Regions from separate parts of the Paenibacillus sp. F411 genome, predicted to be linked through region 1. Evidence: predicted binding sites of a transcription regulator. Region 1 holds the regulator's gene; the other holds the start of a gene.

Evidence for each region. Region 1 encodes CtsR, which represses protease genes until heat stress. Its sites were predicted from a motif close to ATGGTCAATAAAGGTCAAACA; they were not measured.
Region 2: a site for CtsR is predicted at 2,977-2,997, ahead of clpP (ATP-dependent Clp endopeptidase proteolytic subunit ClpP). Genes of this name have one in related genera too.

Annotation. Positions count from the first base shown of each region.
Region 1 covers NZ_JAGFIP010000020.1:55,955-66,013, forward strand. The annotation lists gene radA (DNA repair protein RadA) at 1-1,131, opposite strand, end outside; gene clpC (ATP-dependent protease ATP-binding subunit ClpC) at 1,432-3,879, opposite strand; gene mcsB (protein-arginine kinase McsB) at 3,949-5,028, opposite strand; gene mcsA (protein-arginine kinase activator protein McsA) at 5,084-5,605, opposite strand; gene JJQ72_RS17885 (CtsR family transcriptional regulator) at 5,640-6,101, opposite strand; gene JJQ72_RS17890 (hypothetical protein) at 6,483-7,229, opposite strand; gene JJQ72_RS17895 (ABC transporter ATP-binding protein) at 7,226-7,927, opposite strand; gene JJQ72_RS17900 (GntR family transcriptional regulator) at 7,927-8,313, opposite strand; gene JJQ72_RS17905 (ABC transporter permease) at 8,372-9,130, opposite strand; gene JJQ72_RS17910 (ABC transporter ATP-binding protein) at 9,123-10,059, opposite strand, start outside.
Region 2 covers NZ_JAGFIP010000016.1:42,544-52,602, reverse strand. The annotation lists gene JJQ72_RS15875 (phosphoglycerate kinase) at 1-283, opposite strand, end outside; gene gap (type I glyceraldehyde-3-phosphate dehydrogenase) at 422-1,426, opposite strand; gene JJQ72_RS15865 (sugar-binding transcriptional regulator) at 1,532-2,578, opposite strand; tRNA gene JJQ72_RS15860 (tRNA-Arg) at 2,825-2,899, shown strand; gene clpP (ATP-dependent Clp endopeptidase proteolytic subunit ClpP) at 3,077-3,673, shown strand; gene JJQ72_RS15850 (PdaC/SigV domain-containing protein) at 3,784-4,851, opposite strand; gene JJQ72_RS15845 (polyamine ABC transporter substrate-binding protein) at 5,055-6,068, opposite strand; gene JJQ72_RS15840 (ABC transporter permease) at 6,197-6,958, opposite strand; gene JJQ72_RS15835 (ABC transporter permease) at 7,000-7,851, opposite strand; gene JJQ72_RS15830 (ABC transporter ATP-binding protein) at 7,848-8,819, opposite strand; gene JJQ72_RS15825 (SIMPL domain-containing protein) at 9,114-9,869, opposite strand; gene JJQ72_RS15820 (sulfatase family protein) at 9,978-10,059, opposite strand, start outside.

The DNA of each region.
Region 1 (10,059 bases):
TGCAATGCTGACTGCGATCGCAAGATCCACAGCCGGCTCATCCAGCTTTACGCCCCCGGCTACATTAAGGTAAGCGTCCTGATTCTGCAGGAACATGCCCATCCTTTTCTCCAGCACCGCAATAATGAGATTCATCCGGTGATGATCTACCCCGGTGCCCATCCGCCTTGGAGACGGAAAATGAGTCGATGAGATCAAAGCCTGCAGCTCCACAAGTACGGGCCGTGTGCCTTCCATGCTCGCTACCACCGTAGAGCCGGCCACCCCCAGCGGACGCTCGGAGAGAAACAGCTCGGATGGATTGCCAACCTCCCGCAGCCCCTCCTCACCCATTTCAAAAATCCCCATCTCGTTCGTGGAGCCGAAGCGGTTCTTCACGGCGCGCAGCAGCCGGTACGTATGATGGCGTTCCCCTTCAAAATAAAGCACGCAATCCACCATATGCTCCAGCATCCGCGGTCCCGCGATGGCTCCTTCCTTCGTCACGTGGCCCACGAGCACTGTAGCGATGCCCTTGACCTTCGCAATCCGCATAAACCGGGCGGTACATTCCCGCACCTGCGATACACTTCCCGGCGCACTTGAAATATCCGGCTGATACACCGTCTGAATGGAGTCAATGACCACAAACTGCGGCTGCACGCTTTCAATCGCTTCCTCCACACTCTCCAGATTCGTCTCGCAAAGCACAAACAGCTCCGGGGATAAGGCCCCTAGGCGGTCAGCACGAAGCTTGGTCTGGCGAACCGATTCCTCTCCCGAGATATACAGCACCCGCAGCCCGCGATTAGCCAGCTGATTCGAGGTTTGGAGAAGCAGGGTTGATTTGCCGATGCCCGGATCACCGCCGACAAGCACAAGTGAACCCGGGACGAGTCCGCCGCCGAGTACTCTGTTCAGCTCTATAATGCCGGTCTCGATCCGGGGCTCCTTGCCGCTCTCCACATTCAGGATGGATACGGGCTTCTCTTTACTATGAAATACGGGCGAATTCATGCCCTGTGTCTTGATTACCGTCTCGGTTTCTTCCACCATGGAGTTCCAGGCCTGACAGCCTGGGCATTTGCCGTACCATTTCGGCGATTCATAGCCGCAGTCGGTACAATAAAACTTGGTTTTGGATTTAGCCATGTTCTCTCCTTTATGATGACCATCCTTTACAAAAAACCATAAGTCTTTTGCGAATTAGGCATTACTCAAAGTTTACCATTGATCACAAACCAACGTAAAGGCAAATCGGGAATCCTCTCCTTGATTATCGGTCTGTTTTTCCTAAAGCCTTACTGTATATACAAAAAAAGCAGGCCTTCGCGCATCATGCATCGGCCTGCTTCTTCAATCGCGATCACAGCAGAGGAGCATGCTGCCGGCTGTCGCCGGCAACTCTTACTCTCCTGCCTGATGAGATCCTGTATCTTATTATGACTTGGGTTACTCCTGCTGCGCCGGGGCAGCCTGCGTTTTGGTTACGGTCAACGCGCCTTCGCTCTCGTCGATCAGCAGCTGATCTCCTTTGGAGATATTGCCCTTCAGCAGCTCCTCGGACAAACGATCCTCTATATGCTTCTGAATCGCTCTGCGGAGCGGACGGGCACCGAATGCCGGATCATAGCCTTCCTTCGCCAGGAATGCTTTTGCTTGATCGGTCAGCTCGAACTCCACATTGAAGTCACGCAGCCGCTTCTTCAGCTCATCCGACATCAGCGTCACAATCTCGCCGATGTGCTTCTCTTCCAGGGAGTGGAACACGATGATTTCATCAATCCGGTTCAGGAATTCAGGACGGAAGCTCTTCTTCAGCTCATCCATGACCTTGCCCTTCATGTTGTTATAATCATGGCCCGCATCCAGCGATGCCGTGAAGCCGAGGGTAGAGTTACGCTTGATCGCTTCCGCTCCAACGTTAGAGGTCAGAATGATCAGCGTGTTGCGGAAGTCAACAACCCGGCCCTTGGAATCGGTCAAGCGTCCATCCTCCAGCACTTGCAGCAGGATGTTAAACACTTCCGGATGAGCCTTCTCAATCTCATCAAGCAGGACGACGGAATAAGGCTTGCGGCGAACCTTCTCGGTCAGCTGGCCGCCCTCATCATAGCCGACATATCCTGGAGGCGCTCCAACGAGCCTCGAAGTCGAGTGCTTCTCCATGTACTCGGACATGTCGATCCGCACCACGGCGTTCTCATCGCCGAACATGGCTTCTGCCAATGCACGGGCAAGCTCAGTCTTACCTACACCGGTTGGACCGAGGAAGATGAAGGAGCCCATTGGGCGCTTCGGATCCTTCAGGCCAGCGCGGGAGCGGCGTACGGCACGGCTGACTGCCTTGACGGCTTCCTCCTGGCCAATGACCCGGCTGTGAAGCAGCTGCTCCATGTTCAGCAGGCGCTCGGTCTCTTCTTCCTTCAGCTTGTTCACAGGAATACCGGTCCAGATGGCTACCACATCCGCAATATCCTCCGGAGTTACCTCGGAATCTGTACGTCCCTGCTTCTCTTTCCACTGGTTCTTCGTCACTTCCAGCTCTTCACGCAGCTTCTGCTCCGTATCACGGAGCGCCGCAGCCTTCTCAAACTCCTGGCTCTGTACAGCAGCATCCTTCTCCTTGCGGATATCCTCCAGACGAGATTCCTGATCCTTCAGGTTCGGTGGAATGGTGTACGTATGCAGCCTTACCTTCGAGCCTGCTTCATCAATCAGATCGATCGCTTTATCTGGCAGGAAGCGGTCTGTAATATAACGGTCGGACAAGCGTACCGCCTGTTCAATCGCTTCATCGGTAATTTTGACACGGTGATGCGCTTCATACCGGTCACGCAGACCGTACAGAATCTGGATGGCCTCTTCCGGAGACGGCTGATCCACCGTAATCGGCTGGAAGCGGCGCTCCAGTGCAGCATCCTTCTCGATGTACTTGCGGTACTCATCCAGGGTAGTTGCCCCGATGCACTGCAGCTCTCCCCGAGCCAGAGAAGGCTTCAGAATGTTGGAGGCATCAATAGCTCCTTCTGCGCCGCCCGCACCAATCAGCGTATGCAATTCGTCGATAAACAGAACAATATTGCCTGCTTGGCGAATCTCGTCCATGATTTTCTTCAGGCGGTCCTCGAACTCACCGCGATATTTCGTACCGGCCACCACGGAGCCCATATCGAGCGTCATCACTCGCTTGTCACGCAGCGTTTCCGGAATTTCATTATTAATAATTTTCTGGGCCAGGCCTTCGGCGATTGCCGTCTTACCTACCCCTGGCTCACCAATCAGCACCGGATTGTTCTTCGTCCGGCGGCTCAGCACCTGAATAACGCGCTCAATTTCCTTGCTGCGCCCGATTACCGGGTCCAGATTGCCTTCCTTCGCAATCGCTGTAAGATCACGCGCCAGGCTGTCCAGCGTTGGCGTATTGACATTTTGCGGCTGGCCGTGATGGCTCGAAACCGCTTCGCTGCTGCCAAGCAGCTGCAGCACCTGCTGACGCGCTTTGTTCAGGCTGATGCCCAGATTGTTCAGCACCCGTGCAGCCACACCTTCGCCTTCGCGAATGAGTCCCAGCAGAATATGCTCGGTGCCCACATACGTGTGGCCCAGCTTCCGCGCCTCATCCATCGAGAGCTCAATGACCTTCTTCGCTCTTGGGGTGTAGGCAATATTCGTCGGCTGTTCCTGACCGCGTCCGATCAAGGTCTCTACCTCATCCTGAATCTTCTCCAGACCCAGTCCAAGACCGATCAATGCTTTGGCGGCAATACCGTCGCCTTCCCGGATTAATCCGAGCAAAATATGTTCTGTACCGATATTATTATGGCCAAGCCGTACTGCTTCTTCCTGAGCCAGTGCGAGCACCTTCTGTGCACGTTCCGTAAATCTGCCAAACATCATAAGTATTGCACCTCCATGATTGATGGTTGTATTGATTTTAAACGCAGCGCCGTCATTTTGCAAAATGGTTTAGCAAGGCTCCTGCTGCTGCCCGCTTAGCGTCTGCCGAATCAGCTTCGCCCGGCAAGAGTCCCGGTCGCCCGGATGGATGCTCTCCCCGAATTTCTTTTGCAGAAATCCGGGCTGGGTCATCACGTTCAGCTCATTCATCACGGAGCTGGACGGACCGTCCAGCAGACCCAAATCCACGCCAAGACGAACGTCGGACAGGCGCTGCGCAGCTTCCTTAGACTCCATCACAGCTGCATAGGACAAAATGCCATATGATCTCATAACCCGGTCCGTAATCCGCAGCCGGGAGTCGTTCAGCAGCTTCGCGCGCGCATTTTTCTCATGTTCGATAATTTGCAGCACGACGCTGTGCAGGTTATCTATAATTTCATGCTCGGTCTGTCCGAGCGTAATTTGATTCGATATTTGAAAAAGATTGCCGAGTGCTTCACTGCCCTCGCCATAAATTCCGCGCACCGTCAAGCCAACCTGGGATACCGCCGACAGAATCCGATTAATCTGCTGGGTCATGACCAGCGCGGGCAGATGCATCATAACTGACGCTCGAAGACCGGTGCCGACATTGGTAGGGCAGCTCGTCATATAGCCGCGCTTGTCGTCAAACGCATAATCGAGCTTCTCTTCAAAAGCATCATCAAGCTCTGTGGCCTTCTCCCAAGCCTCCATGACCTGAAAGCCAGGATACAGGCACTGGATGCGTAAATGATCCTCTTCATTAATCATAATACTGATAGATTCATCGTCGTTTAACACGACTGCCCCGTTTCTCGACTCATTGGCAAGGTTCGGGCTGATCAGATGCTTCTCGACAAGCACCTTCTTATCCAGGTCGTCCAGCTCATCCAGATGGATGATGTGAAAGGCAGGAGTCCCCTCCTCGCACAGCCCTTCCTGGATCACCCCGGTCAGGATGCTCAGCACCTCACCGGACTGCTGGTTGGTCGCTAGCAGCGGGAACGGAAGCTGACGCAGATTGCGTGCTACCCGCACCCGGGTACTGATGACAATATCAGAATCCTGACCGCTTCCGCGCATCCACTCGCTGAGTGCGTGTTCGGTGAACCGGAGATTCGACATCACGCATTCCTCCTACTAAAATAAATGCAGCTTGTAAGCAAAGAGACCGACTAAACTACGGGGTCAGCCCCTTCTCTAACTCCCGGATCTGGTCGCGGATTTGCGCGGCCGTTTCGAATTCTTCCTGAACGATGTGTTCATGCAGCTCTTTTTTCAGCTCGGCGATCTTTCGCTTCGTCTGAATGCGTCCACCGCTTCGCTTCGGCACCTTGCCGACATGCGTGGTGCTGCCGTGCACCCTTTTGAACAAGGGATCCAGGCGATCCGAGAAATAGCTGTAACAGGAGCTGCAGCCGAAGCGGCCCAGCTTGCTGAACTGGGTATAGGTCATCCCGCATTCCTCACACCTTGGAACCTGAGGTGCTTTGGCGCCGGACAGCTGCCCTTTACCCGATGGATCCAGATCCAGCAGGCCGGAGAGCAGGCTGTGGATCGAGAAGCCATTCGCCGTTCCGGGGATCATCTCCCCCTTCTCCCTCGCACAGGTCTCGCAAAAATGGAATTCCGTCTTCTCGCCATTCACAATCTTCGTAAAATGAAGCGTCGCCGGACGGATTCCGCATTCCTGGCACACCATACTCATTCACTCTCCCCTCTACAATAGACCGTGTTTACTTGCCCAGCAGCGACAGCAGCATCGCCTTCATGACCCGGGAACGGAGCTCATCGCGATAAGGAAGCTTCAGATTCAGACACTCCCTGGATATCGCACCCCGCATCAGACAAGCCTCCCGCTTGCTCAGAAATCCGGATTCCTCCAGCTGGTAGATCAGCCCTTCCGCTGCAGTCTGGTCTATATGGCTGCCGATACTGTGATGTAGATGATGGTGCAGCTCCGTATGCTGAGGCAGCTCGATCCGCTGAATGCGAATGTAGCCGCCGCCGCCTCGCTTGCTCTCCACCAAATACCCTTTCTCCAAGGTGAAACGGGTCTGGATGACATAATTAATCTGGGAAGGGACGCACGAAAATTGCTCGGCTAGATCATTCCGCTGAATTTCGATCGTGCCTTCCTTACTGTCCTGTAGACTGCCCTTTAAATATTGTTCGATAATATCCGAGATATTACGCATGTTGTTCATCCTCCACTGATTGAAACGCTAAGCCGTCTTCATCTTACACGTGTCGCACAGAGTCTTGCTCCTGGTTATGTTTAACCACCTGCAAACCATTAGAATCCCTTTTCGCTGACTTTGACTTTCTTTGACTTTGATAATATTATAGCATATTTTTATGATTTGCCAAGAGCTCCGTTATCATTTTTAACCGGGCTGTTGGAGAATATTCATGCCGCTTCAAAATTCACCCTTACCAGCCTTGCCTCACCCTTTATCCTGCCAAAAAAGCCCCTGCCGTACAGCGGCAGCATCTGCTGCCCTTGCACGGCATAGGGGATAGGGAATCCGGGCGCTGCCGGAACTGTTATGATCGTATTCTCTCACATCAAGCGCGCTTTAGCTTACTTCTACTTTACGCTCAATCAGCTTCTTCGTGAAATACACAAGAACGGCTACCACGATCAGCTCCAGAAGCAGCGGTCCCCAGGGGATTTCCGTGATGGGTCTAACCGGGGAGGCTGCAGACTCCTGGACACCGATTTGGAGCACAAAGATTTTGTTCGTCCAGGCGTTCGGTTCCCCTTCAATCCGGTCACCCAGCCAGGAAACGACGCTTGGAATCGCAATGGACAGCGCAATGCCGAGCCACAGGCCTCCTTTTGCAGAAAATACTCTTGCCACCGTTACACAGAAGAGCACCGTAACCACAAAGGAAGTAAATTGCCACAAAAGTGCAAGAATCATCAAAGTCCAATCCAGCCAGTGTAACACGCCAACCTGCATGAATGCCCGCCAATTCTCACTCCAGAGCACCAGAATATGAGCACTTATCAGCAGCACAATAAAGATCAGCGCCATCCAGGACTGCACAACGGTAGAGATCATCCCGGAGGATACCGGGACCGGAAGCAGGCGCCGGCTGTAAGAGCGGATATTATGGTCAAATGTCTTAAACACAATGATTTGCAGGATGACCCCCGTCATGGCATAGGCCACCATGCTAAGAACCAATGTCACTTCATCCTTCCAGTACCCCAGACTATTCAGCGTAAGCATGACGCCCTGCAGAAGAACCAGCACCGTGATCAGAGCCAGCACCGCTCTTCCATTCCGTTTCCAGTCATATTTCAGTAGCCTAATCATTCCGCAAACACCTCTTTAAACATCTCGTCAACACTTTTGCCATGCTTTAAGCGCAGCTGCTCAACTTCCTCATGCATGACCATTTCACCGTCCCGGATAAAGACAATCTCATCAAAAATCCGCTCAATATCCCGCACCAAATGCGTAGATATGATAATGCTGCTGTCCTCATGATAAAACTCCACAATGGCATCCAAAATCTTGCCTCGCGCTACCGGATCTACGCCGCCAATCGGCTCGTCAAGCAAGTACAGAGCAGCATTGCGGGACAGCGCAAGCGTCAGCTGAAGCCGCTCGTTCATGCCCTTTGACAGTGCACTGATCTTGTCCTCCTGCTTCAGATTCATAAACTCCAGCATATGTGTCGCTTTCTCCATATCAAAATCGACGTAGAAATCACGGTAAAACATCAGCGCGTCCTTCACCTTCATCCATGATTCTGTCAGCGGACGGTCTGGCATGAACGAGACCATACTTTTTGTCTTCGGTCCCGCAGGAAGCCCCTGAACCTCCACACTTCCGGAGGAAGGGGAGAGCAGACCTGCGGCCATTTTCATCAGGGTGCTTTTGCCGCTTCCGTTACTCCCCAGCAGTCCGATAATTTTTCCGCTTCCGACTGTCAAGGAAATGTCTTGCAGCGCAGTCTTGCGGCCATATTGCTTGGAAGCCCCTTTGAATTGAAGCAGATGCTCTACCATTAGCTCTTCCTCCCGTTGAATTCTCCGGTTCTGAATGCGTCCGAGACGATGGACAGAATATCCTGCTCCTGAAATCCGAGCTCTTTCATTTCTGTAATAAAATGCTGAATCAGATCTCCAGCCATTTCTTTTTTAATGCTCATGATTTTGGATTCCTCACTTGTGACATACCGGCCGAGCCCCCGCTTGGTCTCCACGATCTCTTCACGCTCCAGTTCCTGAAAGGTACGCTGTACGGTGTTGGGATTGATTTGCAGCAAGGAGGCAAGCTCACGCACAGACGGGATTTTGTCTCCCGACTGAAGCTTGCCGGTAATGATCTCTTTTTTGATGTAATTCATAATCTGAATATATATGGGCAGGTTGTTGTCAAATTCTATACTCACTGGGGTCTTCTCCTTTCAGCCGCTTGGGTAAGGGCTGCACCCGTCCTGGCTTTACTGCTTATGCAACATCACGCTTGTGAAACGTCCAGAAGCCGACCGCCAGAAACAGCAGCAGGTATACGGCCAGCAAGGAGGCCGAGAAGGTTAGTGACATTCCCGGAAGAGGCCCTGTTCCTCCATCCCTGTATATGGACAAATCTACGTTCACGAACGGCAGATATTTATACCAATTGTATCGGGTTAATAGCTGGTTTGCCAGACCCTGTGCCACAATCAGGAACATGCCGATGCCGATGGCTGCGCCGGTGGAGCGGGTCACAATGCTGACGACAAAGGTAATCGTTACAAACAGGAGAGTGTACACCAGACTGTAGAGCGTACTCCACAGCAAATCTATGAAGGTCATATTTCCACCCGATGCTTCAAAAAAGAGCGCTCCCGCCGCCAACCCCGCTGCCAGCGTGAAAGCAGCCAGCGTCACAAGATACATCAAAATTGCTGTATACTTGGAGGCCAGGATCTTGCTGCGGCTTTGTGCACGGACAAGCAGCAGCTTAATGGTTCCGAAGCTGAATTCCATCGACACCAGACCCGCTGTAGATACGATCGCCAGCAAAGTCATCATCTGCCCCATTCCTTGGGTGCTTACGGCCAGTTGGGCAAATTCCAATGTCGTACTGGAGCCGGAGGCAAATGAATCGATCAGGTATGCGATGCCAAAGGCCATGGCTGCCAGCAGAGCATACGGGAGAACAAAGCTTTTCTTTTTAAACATCTTCAGCCATTCGTTGATGGTCAGCTTTACAAAGCTACGCAATACGGCCGCCTCCCGTCCATTTTAAAAATTCTTCTTCCAGCGTTTCCTTCACTTCGATGATCCGGTAGAGAAAGATCTTATGCTCTACCAGCCGCTGTACCATGACAGGGATGGAGTCGTCTTTCAGCCTCAGGATCAGCTCCGGCTGGTCTGTAAGCTGATTCAGCACCGTAACCTCCTGCATGCTCCGAATGACCTCCAGGGCAGCGTCAGCCTGATTTACACGAATGCACACTGTGACCCAGCCCTCCTGATTCTGCCCCTGGCCCATGACCCGTTCTGTCACCAGCCTGCCTTCTTGAATAACGACCACACGGCTGCACATCAGCTCAATCTCCGATAAAAGATGGCTTGAAACGAGGACTGCTATCCCTTCTTCTTTGGCAATCTGCTTCAGATAATCTCTCATCTCGCGAATGCCTGCCGGATCAAGGCCATTCGTCGGCTCATCGAGGATCAGGATGGTCGGGTTATGCAGGAGGGCTTGAGCAATACCCAGGCGCTGCCTCATCCCGAGGGAGTAGGAACGAACCTTTTTATGGATGGCATCCTGTAAGCCTACAAGCTGCACGACCTCGTGCAGTCTGGATTCTGCAATCCCTTCACTCATCCGCTGATACTGCCTCAGATTGTCATAGCCGCTCATATAGGGATAAAACTCCGGGTTCTCAATGATACCCCCGATATGGGAAATGGCTTGTGTAAATTCACTGCGGATGCTGTGTCCATGCACCGTGACATCCCCTTTCGAGATCCGGATCAGCCCAACGATCATTCGAATGGTCGTCGTCTTACCGGCTCCGTTCGGACCGAGAAGACCTACCACCTCGCCGCGACGGATGTCAAAAGACAGGTTATCGACAATATTGCGATTGCCGATCGTTTTGGTAATTGATTTCGCACTGAGTACCACTTCATTGCTATTTCCG
Region 2 (10,059 bases), on a different contig from region 1:
CAGCCTCATCGGCTTTGGCTACCGGCTGGCCCAGCAGCTCGGACAGGCGCTCGCTTGCTGGTGTCAAGCGGAGTTCTTCTACAACCTCGCCCTTCGGACGGCCCATATGGCTCGCCAGAATGACCTTCGCACCCTGCTCTACCAGGTACTTAATGGTCGGCAGCGTTTCACGGATCCGGGTGTCGTCGGTAATTTTGCCGTTTTCGAGCGGCACATTAAAATCAACACGGACAAATACCGCTTTGCCTTTTACTTCTACATCACGCACACTTTTCTTGTTCATCTCCACGTTCCTCCTAAGAAAACTATTCTCCTCACCAACAGCAGGCGGCTCTCTTTTTCTCTATAAAAAACGTTTCATTACAAACCAAAGAGGAGCACCTCAGGGAACCCCTCTTCGATTTATAGCACAATCTAATAATTACAGACCTTTGCTTGCGATGTAAGCAGCCAGGTCAACGACACGGTTGGAGTAGCCCCACTCGTTGTCATACCAGGAAACGACTTTAACCATGTTGTCACCAACAACCATAGTGGACAGGGAGTCGATGGTGGAGGAAGCTGGGTCGCTGTTGTAGTCGCTGGATACGAGCGGCTCTTCAGAGAAGTTCATGATGCCTTTCAGCGGGCCTTCAGCAGCAGCCTTCAGCGCACCGTTAACTTCTTCCATCGTTACGTTCTTGGACAGCTCAACAACGAGGTCTGTCACGGAAACGTTCTTCGTAGGTACACGCATAGCCATACCGTTCAGCTTGCCTTTCAGCTGTGGCAGAACCAGGCTGACGGCTTTAGCTGCGCCCGTTGTGGAAGGAATGATGTTCTCGGCAGCAGCACGGGCACGACGCAGGTCTTTATGCGGCAGATCCAGTACTTGCTGGTCATTGGTATAAGCGTGAACCGTTGTCATCATGCCTTTTACGATACCGAACTGCTCGTCAAGCACTTTCGCGAAAGGAGCAAGACAGTTCGTTGTGCAGGATGCGTTGGAGATTACATTGTGGTTCGCTGCATCATACTTGTCTTCGTTTACGCCCATAACGATCGTGATGTCTTCGTTCGTTGCCGGAGCGGAGATGATAACCTTCTTCGCGCCGCCCTTCAGGTGAGCTTCTGCTTTCTCCTTCGCAGTGAAGATCCCTGTGGATTCTACTACGATTTCAACGCCATGCTCGCCCCAAGGCAATGCTTCAGGGTTACGCTCTGCAAATACCTTTACTTCGCGGCCGTTTACGATCAGCACGCCTTCTTTAGCTTCAACTGTCGCGTTCAGTCTGCCGTGCGTCGTGTCGTATTTCAACAGGTGTGCAAGCGTGCTTACGTCTGTCAAGTCGTTGATTGCTACGATTTCTACATCGTTGTTGTTCAGCGCTGCGCGGAACACGTTACGTCCGATACGTCCAAATCCGTTAATACCTACTTTAACCATGAGTAATTCCCTCCATATAGTGAAAGTTTTATTTATTCAAGACAGACCGTAAAGCCCGTCGAGACAACACATTCATAAAAAACACATTCTGTGAATTCCAAACATCTACGGCTCGCGCCTGCATGCAATTCTTGCACAGAGCTCCATGGCCGCCGCTTCATCGAGAACCAGAATGTCCTCTTGTCCGAACTTCAGCACGGAGTGAATGGCCTGTGCCTTGCTCACCCCGCCTGCGATTCCGATAATAATCTCCGTCCGGACAATGTCCTCCAGCCTGAGGCCCAGCGTCAGCATGCGGTGCACAACGGTGCCTTCTTCACTAAAATAGTAGCCAAAGGATTCCGCGACCGCTCCCTCCTTGCGGAGGTCCTCCATCGCCTCGGGCCCCAGCCGGCGCCGGCGCGCCATCTCCATGGCATCCCCGATGCCGTGAATAATGATTCGGGAGCTGCGAATGGAATCTACAATTTCCTGGATATTGGGATCCTGGACCAGGGACTGATACGCATCATCGCTCAGTAAATCCGGTACATGCAGCAGGCGGTATTCAGCTCCCACCTTCTTGGCCATCTTGGAAGCAATCGTATTCGCCTGAATCTCCACGCTCTCGCCGAGACCGCCCCGCGCTGGCACGAACCATGCGCCCTTCAGGGGCCCGCCAGCCGGCGAGCCCATCTGCTCTGCCACCTCAGCCAGCGTGGAGCCGCCGGTCACCGCGATCGTATCTCCGATGCGGGCCTCCTGCAGCAGCGCTCTCGCGCCGGCGCGGCCAAGCTCGCGCTTGACATCCGGCGAGGACTCGCTGTCTCCTGGCACGACGACGACCTTGCGAAGCCCGTAAGCCTCGCGAATCTGCTCTTCAAGATCGTCCAGCCCGAACAGGTCCTTCATTGCCGGCTCCAGCTGGTCCAGCAGCAGCTCACCGCTGCGGCTGATGCGCATGCCAAGGCTCTCGATTTCCAGCAGTCCCTGGGACTTCAGGAAATCGGTCTCTGCTCGCAGCACCCGCTCGGTCATAGCCAGAGACGCTGCAAGGGTTCGGCGGCCGACCATGCCTTGAGAGCGAATCTGCCGCAGCACCGTATATCTTCGCTTCAGAGTGTCCATCAGATCGGGCAGAAGCTGCTCTTGTATTTCTAATAAATGACGCATACCTTCCACTCCCGCAACTTCGTCTTTGGAGTTTGGTCTGGTGGTCAAAAAATGTCCCAGCTAAACTTTTTCAGTCCCACTAACATTCTAACGAATATCCGTGGCGGTTGCAAGTGTACCGAAAGTATATTTCTCCGCCCTTCTCCTTCTTATTCATGTCCATGAGAGATAAAATATAACGCCCGCTTGTATTTTAAAATGTCATCTGCTATAATCAATTCTGTTGCTAAATTTTTAACTGAATATGCGCCCGTGGTCCAATGGATATGACGTAGGCCTCCGGAGCCTGAGATCGAGGTTCGATTCCTCGCGGGCGCGCCATTTTTACTTACCATCTTCAGTTTTCCCAATATTGTTTTACCCATAAGCGCCCTGAACGGCTCTTTTTTTTACCCATTAGTTTGACTTTCTTTGACTTTTTGATTTCAATTGTTTATCATATGGGTAATACGGTAACAGTATTTTAATGAGGAATGTACTTTAGAGGAGGTTTCACGAATGAGTTTTATCCCTATGGTCGTAGAACAAAGCAACCGCGGTGAGCGGGCCTATGACATCTATTCCAGACTGCTGAAAGACCGCATTATCTTCCTCGGCTCCGATGTCAATGACGTGGTCGCCAATTCCATCATTGCGCAAATGCTGTTTTTGACAGCGGAAGACCCAGAGAAGGACATTCATCTGTATATTAACAGTCCGGGCGGCTCCATCACGGCCGGTATGGCTATTTTTGATACAATGCAATTTATTAAGCCGGACGTATCCACAATCTGTGTCGGCATGGCTGCCTCGATGGGCGCGTTCCTGCTGAATGCTGGCGCCAAGGGCAAGCGCTTCGCGCTGCCAAACAGTGAAATTATGATCCACCAGCCGCTGGGCGGTGCTCAGGGACAGGCTACGGATATTGAAATTCGCGCCCGCCGCATCCTGAAGATGCGCGATAAGCTGAACCACATTCTTGCCGAGCGCACCGGACAGCCGCTGGAGCGCATCGAGAAGGATACCGACCGTGACTACTTCATGACCGCTTCCGAAGCGAAGGAGTACGGACTGGTGGATCAGGTGCTGGAAAGCACACCGCCGCAAGGCATCTAACATCCAATCAACTTTTTCTCACAGCAAGAACAGGGGCTGTCTCTTGAGATCCGTAATCTCAAGGGACCGCCCCTTTCTCATGTGCCTAGATGCTCCTGCCAGAAACAGGCCTACTTCTTCCAAACGCTGAAGGGCAGCTTCATCTCCGGGAAGCCGTAGGCGTACGCCGTATATTCATACAGCTGGAAGTAGAGCACCGCCGCATCCCCTTGAATATAGAACGATGCATCGGCCGGCACACCCTGGAACCCGCCGAGGTAACCGCCTCCTTCCTCCAGCGTTTCCAGCACATACGTATCCAGCTTTTGTTTACGGTCACCCTGCAGGTTGATTACATCAGCAAGCTGCAGCTTCTTTCCATCTGGAAGTGAGAATGTCCAGCTGGTGCGATAGGTCATTCCGTGCGCCCCGCCAGCATAGGTATACTCATGTGCAGTCAGGCTCAGAATACCGTCACGATTATGGTGCACGATAAAATCTCCGGTATACTCATACGGTATCCCTTCCCGCGGAGCCGGCATCTCCTTCAATCCCTCGACCGATTCCGAGATAAAATCCTCGGCATGCTGTCTGAAGACGGCATTCATATCCGCCTCCACCTTGGCATTCGCCATCCCGCTCAGAACCGGGTAGCGAACCGAGATGTCTGCCTTTGGCGTCACTTCACGAAGAGTCCGGGTTTCAAGGGTAAGCTTATTTTGCGGCAGGCTGGTCAGGCTCAAGGTTTGTTCTGCAGAGCTCCAAGCTCCCTGCACGCCCATATATTGATGAAGCAGGTTGTATGGCAGGTATAGTCGTCCGTTGACCAGCTTTGCGTCTTTGCTGTTGCTGTAATAGCCGTTCACGAGCAGTCCGATCTCATCTCCCCCGTACACGTAGATCTTGATTTCGTGAAGAGCTCCGCTCAGCGTATAGGAACGCTCTTTGGCATCATAATGCAAGGACAAGCCCAGAACATCCCGCACCTCGGTGATTGGAACATATGAAGAGCCGCGGCTGACTATGCCCTTGCGGGAGAGCTCTTTTCCATCCCAGGTTACGGTAATCTCATTCACGGCCTGCAGGTGGCTCCGGGAGACCGTCGCGGCCTCAGCGCCCTGCGCCCCGCCGTCCATGACACTGCCCAAGGCAACGCCTGCTGCCAGCATCGCTGTGATCCATGTTCTGCGTATGTTCATTTCCATCACCTTTTCCTTATTTTGAAAAATTATGTATATGTCATTACCCGTCTCCCATTATATCTAACGGCACAGGGGTGAAAGGTAACAATGACAGTGACAATTCTGCAATGCAAAACAATGCAAAAAAAAGAACTGCCTCCGCATCGGATTTCTCCGCTTCAGGCAGCTCTTATGCACATTCAAACTCACCGCTGACGGTCTTAACGTCCGCTCTTCAGCTCACTCCAGGCCCGGTCATACACCGGCCGCGCTTCGCCGACATCGCTGAGCCACTCCGTGCGCTCCAGCTCTTCCGCTGTAAGATTAATCATGCGGTCATTGCGATATTCTTCACTGTGGAATTCCATTGCCTTGACGTTCGGGTTGCTGTAGCCGATATATTCGTAGTTCTTTGCGCTGACCTCCGGCTCCATCATGTAGTTCATAAACTTCTCGGCAAGCTCCTTGTTCTCTGCTCCCTTAGGAATGGCATAGTTGTCAGAGAATATGGTCGCCCCCTCTTCCGGCACGACAAAGCCGAGATCCGGCAGCTCTTTCGCAATAAAGGAGGCATCCCCGGACCATACAGTAGCGATCCAGCCTTCCTCCTGAATCATTTTCTGCTTGATGCTGTCGGTATCGAAGGCCAGTACATTCGGCACCAGGCTCTTCAGATCATTCACTGCCTCTTGAATTTCGGCCTCATTCGCAGAACTGTTGGAATAGCCATTCTTCTTCAGCGACATGCCGATGACCTCGCGATTGTCATCCAGCAGCAGCAGCTTGCCGCTGTATTCCGGATTCCACAGGTCGTCCCAGCTGCCAATGTCTTCCTTCACATAGTTCTTGTTATAGGCGATACCGGTAACCCCGGAGGTGTAAATGATTGAATACTTGTTGCCCGGATCAAAATCCGGGTTCTTGAAGGTATCCGACAGGTTCGCAAAATTAGGAATGTTGTCCAGCTCCAGCGGCTCCAGCAGATCCTCGCTGATCATCGTCTTCACCATATAATCGGAAGGCTGAATCAAGTCATAGCCGCCGCCGCCCGCCTGGAGCTTCGCCAGCAGGTCCTCATTGTTGGCGTAGTTGTCATACGTCACCTTGACATCGTACTTCTCCTCGAAATCCGCCAGCACCTCCGGGTCAAAATTATCCGCCCAGCTATAAATATTCAAGGTTTCCTTCTCCGAGCCGCAGCCGGCCAGAGACAAAGCTGCCACTGCAGACAGCATTCCGGCCAGCAGGAGCCGGGTCCATTTGTTTTTCAGATTCAATTCCATCCATCTCCTTTCAAAATAAACCGCCAGCCTCAGCTAAGCTGAATGCAATGCGGACATCCATTTGCTGCGTGGCTTGCAGACTAGAACGGAAGCGCCTTTTGCTTCTTCTGTCCTTTGCCGCGATTGAGCATATACTGTGCAAGCAGAATCAATATCACGCTGACGAGAATAAGCAGCGTACACAGTGCATTAATCTCCGGCGAGATGCCGCGCTTGACCTGTCCATAAATATAGATCGGCAGCGTGGTAGAGCTGGGTCCCGCCACAAAAAAGCTGACCATAAAATCATCGAGCGACAGCGTAAACGCGATCAGCGCACCGGCAATCATGCCGGGAGCAATTTGCGGCAGGGTCACATGCCGGAAGGTCTGCCAGCCGCTCGCACCCAGATCCATCGCCGCCTCCTCCAGCTGCCTGCCCATATTGGCCAGGCGAGCAGACACCACCACGTACACATACGACAAGCTGAATGTAATGTGGGCGATCATGACCGTGAGCTTGCTGAGCTCCAGCTGCAGCTGGGAGAACAGCACGAGCAGAGACAGCCCCATAATAATATCCGGGATGATGACCGGCAAATACAAGAGTCCGTTCAATCCCCCGCGGCTGCGGCGGCTCAAGGTCCGGAGCGACAAGGCCGCCAGCGTGCCCAGTACCGTGGAGACCGCTGTCGATACCAGTGCAATACTCAGGCTGTTTATCAGCGCCTCCTTCACATGCCGGTTATCCAGCAGCGAGAGGTACCAATCAAACGTAAAGCCTTCCCAGCTGCCGCTGAGCCGCGTGTTATTAAAGGAGTAGAGGACAATCATCAGGATCGGCAAATACAAAAACACCATCATGAGCAAGGAGTGCAGACCTAGCAACGCAGAGCCGCGCTTGTTCAAGATCTCCCCTCCTTCACATTCAGATGCCGGGCCTGCATGGCCCGGTTAAACAGCAGGATCATCACCAGCGAGGTCAGCACAAAAATAACTGACAGCGCGGCACCGAAAGGCCAGTTCCGCGCCCCCTGAAACTGGGCTTGAATGATGTTGCTGAGCATGCTGGATTTGGCGCCGCCCAGAATGTCCGACACGACGAACATGCCAGAGGTAGACACATAAACCAGCACGCAGCCGGTCATCATGCCGGAGCGGCTCTGAGGCAGAGTCACGTATCGGAAAGCTTTCCAGCGGGAAGCGCCCAGATCGGAAGCGGCATCCAGCAGGCGCTTGTCCATCTGCTCCAGTGCAACATAAATCGGCAGCACCATAAATGGAATAAAGTTGTACACCATGCCGAGCAGCACGGCTCCCGGCGTGTACAGCATCTGCAGCGGCTCGGCAATCAAGCCCGTCTCCAGCAGCAGCGTATTGACTACACCCTGCGTTCTCAAGAGAAGCACCCAAGCATAGGTGCGGATCAGGAAATTGATCCAGAACGGTACCGTTACCAGCAGCAGGCCCCAGGTCTGGACACGCGGGGAAGCGTTGGCTATATAGTAGGCCATAGGGTAGCTAATGAGCAGGCAGATAACGGTCGTTAGCACAGACAGCACAATGGTATCCCAGTAAATGCCGATATAGAGAGGGTCAAAAAATGTTTTGTAGCCCTCTATGCTAAACGAGAATTGAAGCTGGCCGAGTGCATTCCGCTGCAGCAGAGAGATGCCGATAACAATCAGCATCGGTACAATCAGAAACAGAGCCATCCACAGCAGCACAGGTGTCAGCAGCAGCTTGTTTCTGTTCATGGCCCAATCACCACTTGATCCGTGTCGTTCCAGCTTAGGCCAATAGAATCTCCGATGTCATACAGGTGCTCTTGGGACAGGTCCAGCGCCAGCGTCACCTTCATCGGCTCCTGATCCAGCTGAACCACCAGCTTGTGCACATTGCCAAGATACTGGATATCTTGAATGACGCCTGCCCTGCGAGCGCGGCTGTCTCCTTGAGGGAGCGGAATCAGCTTCTCCGGCCGGACAGCAAAAAGACCCTCCGGCGCAGAGAATATATTGTTCTCTCCGACAAAGGTCGCGGCGAACAGCGTCTTGGGCGACGCATAAATCTCCCGCGGCGTGCCGATCTGCTCTACCCGGCCTCCGTTCATAATGACGATCCGGTCGGAGAGCATCATCGCCTCCTCCTGATCATGCGTCACGTACACGAACGTAATGCCCAGCGTTCGCTGCAGATGCTTCAGCTCTGACTGCAGGCTTTTGCGCAGCTGCAGATCGAGTGCTCCCAGCGGCTCGTCCAGCAGCAGCACCTTAGGTTTGTTCGCAATGGCCCGGGCAATAGCCACACGCTGCTGCTGGCCGCCGGACAGCTGATGCGGATAGCGCCCCGTGAACGCAGCCAGCTGGGTCATGGCGACAGCCTCATCGACGCGCTTTTTGATTTCGGATTTGGAAAGCTTCTTCATCTTCAGTCCGAAGGCAATATTGTCCGCTACCGTCATATGCGGAAACAACGCGTAGTGCTGAAACACGAGATTCAGATCCCGCTGGTTCGCCGGCTGCTGTGTTACATCCTGCCCTGCGAGCCAGATTTGTCCCTCCGTCGGGTTCTCAAAGCCGGCAATCATGCGGAGAATCGTCGTTTTTCCGCAGCCGCTGGGGCCGAGCAGAGTCAGGAACTCTCCCTCCCGAATGGACAGAGACAGCGGCTGCACGACGGTCTGTCCCTGAAATTGCTTGGTGATCTGGACAAGCTCTATCACAGATAAGTTCCTCCCCTTCCCGTTTCGGAAAACCGTCTTTTTGCGATACCAAGAAAAAAGACCATATCCACACGGTATGGTCCGGACTATAGTCATGGTCGATTTTTGCATATTCACTATACCTTGTTTTGATGCGGTACACAACACTTTTGTCAGATGTAATCTCTTGCAGAGGGCGGTTTTCGCCCCATCCTGTAACAAGCTTCACTCCACGCAAAAAATGCCCGGCTGCACCAAGGGGCAGCCAGGCATCACTTAGGCTCTCATGCGGATCTGCAAGGCATATAGATCCCTTTACTTTAACTCGTACTGTACCTGCAGCTGTGTATTCAGCTTGATTTCGCCCGGCTCCACCGCTGTGGAGGCGAAGTCTGCTGAGGACGACAGCTTGGCTTCGTTTTGTACATATTCAAAACCGTAGTTCTGAACCTGACCTTCTACCACCTGGGTCACCACACCTAACTGGCGTTTAGCGGACTTGGCAATAGCTTGTGCCTTCATCTCTGCATTCGCCATCGCTTTCTCGATCACCTGGGCTTCAAACGCATCGCGGTTTTCCACGGAGAAGCGGACATCGCCAATCGCGTTCGCTCCTGCCTTGGATACGCCATCCAGCAGCTCACCGACCTTGCTGAGATCGCGCAGCGTCACCTGAAGCGAATGGCGGGCCGTGTAGCCTTTAACCTGCTGACCCTCTTTTTCGGTATAGGTATAGTTAGGCTGTACGTGGAACCGCTCGGTTTGAATGTCCTTATCCTGGAGCTTCCAGGTGTTCTTCAGCTCCTTCAGCACCTTATCCATTTTCTCGGCGTTATGCTTCTGGGCCGATTCTGCAGTAGCGGCCGTGGACTCTGCTCCAATGGACAGATAGACGATATCCGGCTTCACCGAAAGCTCGCCCTTACCGATCACCGTCACTCCCTGCTGTGCCGCGGCTTCCACAGCCAGCACCTCTGCCGCACCTCCAGCAGTAGAAAGCACAGCCGCGCCGCCGGTCAGCAGCGAGCCAGCCAGCATGACAGCACCTAAACGCTTGGTCAGACTATTCATGTTAACATCAGCCTCCTTCATCAAATATATGGCAGCCCCTCTACTGTAGCTTGCCTTACTTTTCTGACGAAGCTGTACTGGTAAATGTTGCAGAAGAAAGAGAGTTCTCTAAAGTTTAATCCGGCACTCCTCAATCGACACTCTGCGCTGTTCTCCACTGCGCACCTCATGAGCGACAATCTCCGGCGCA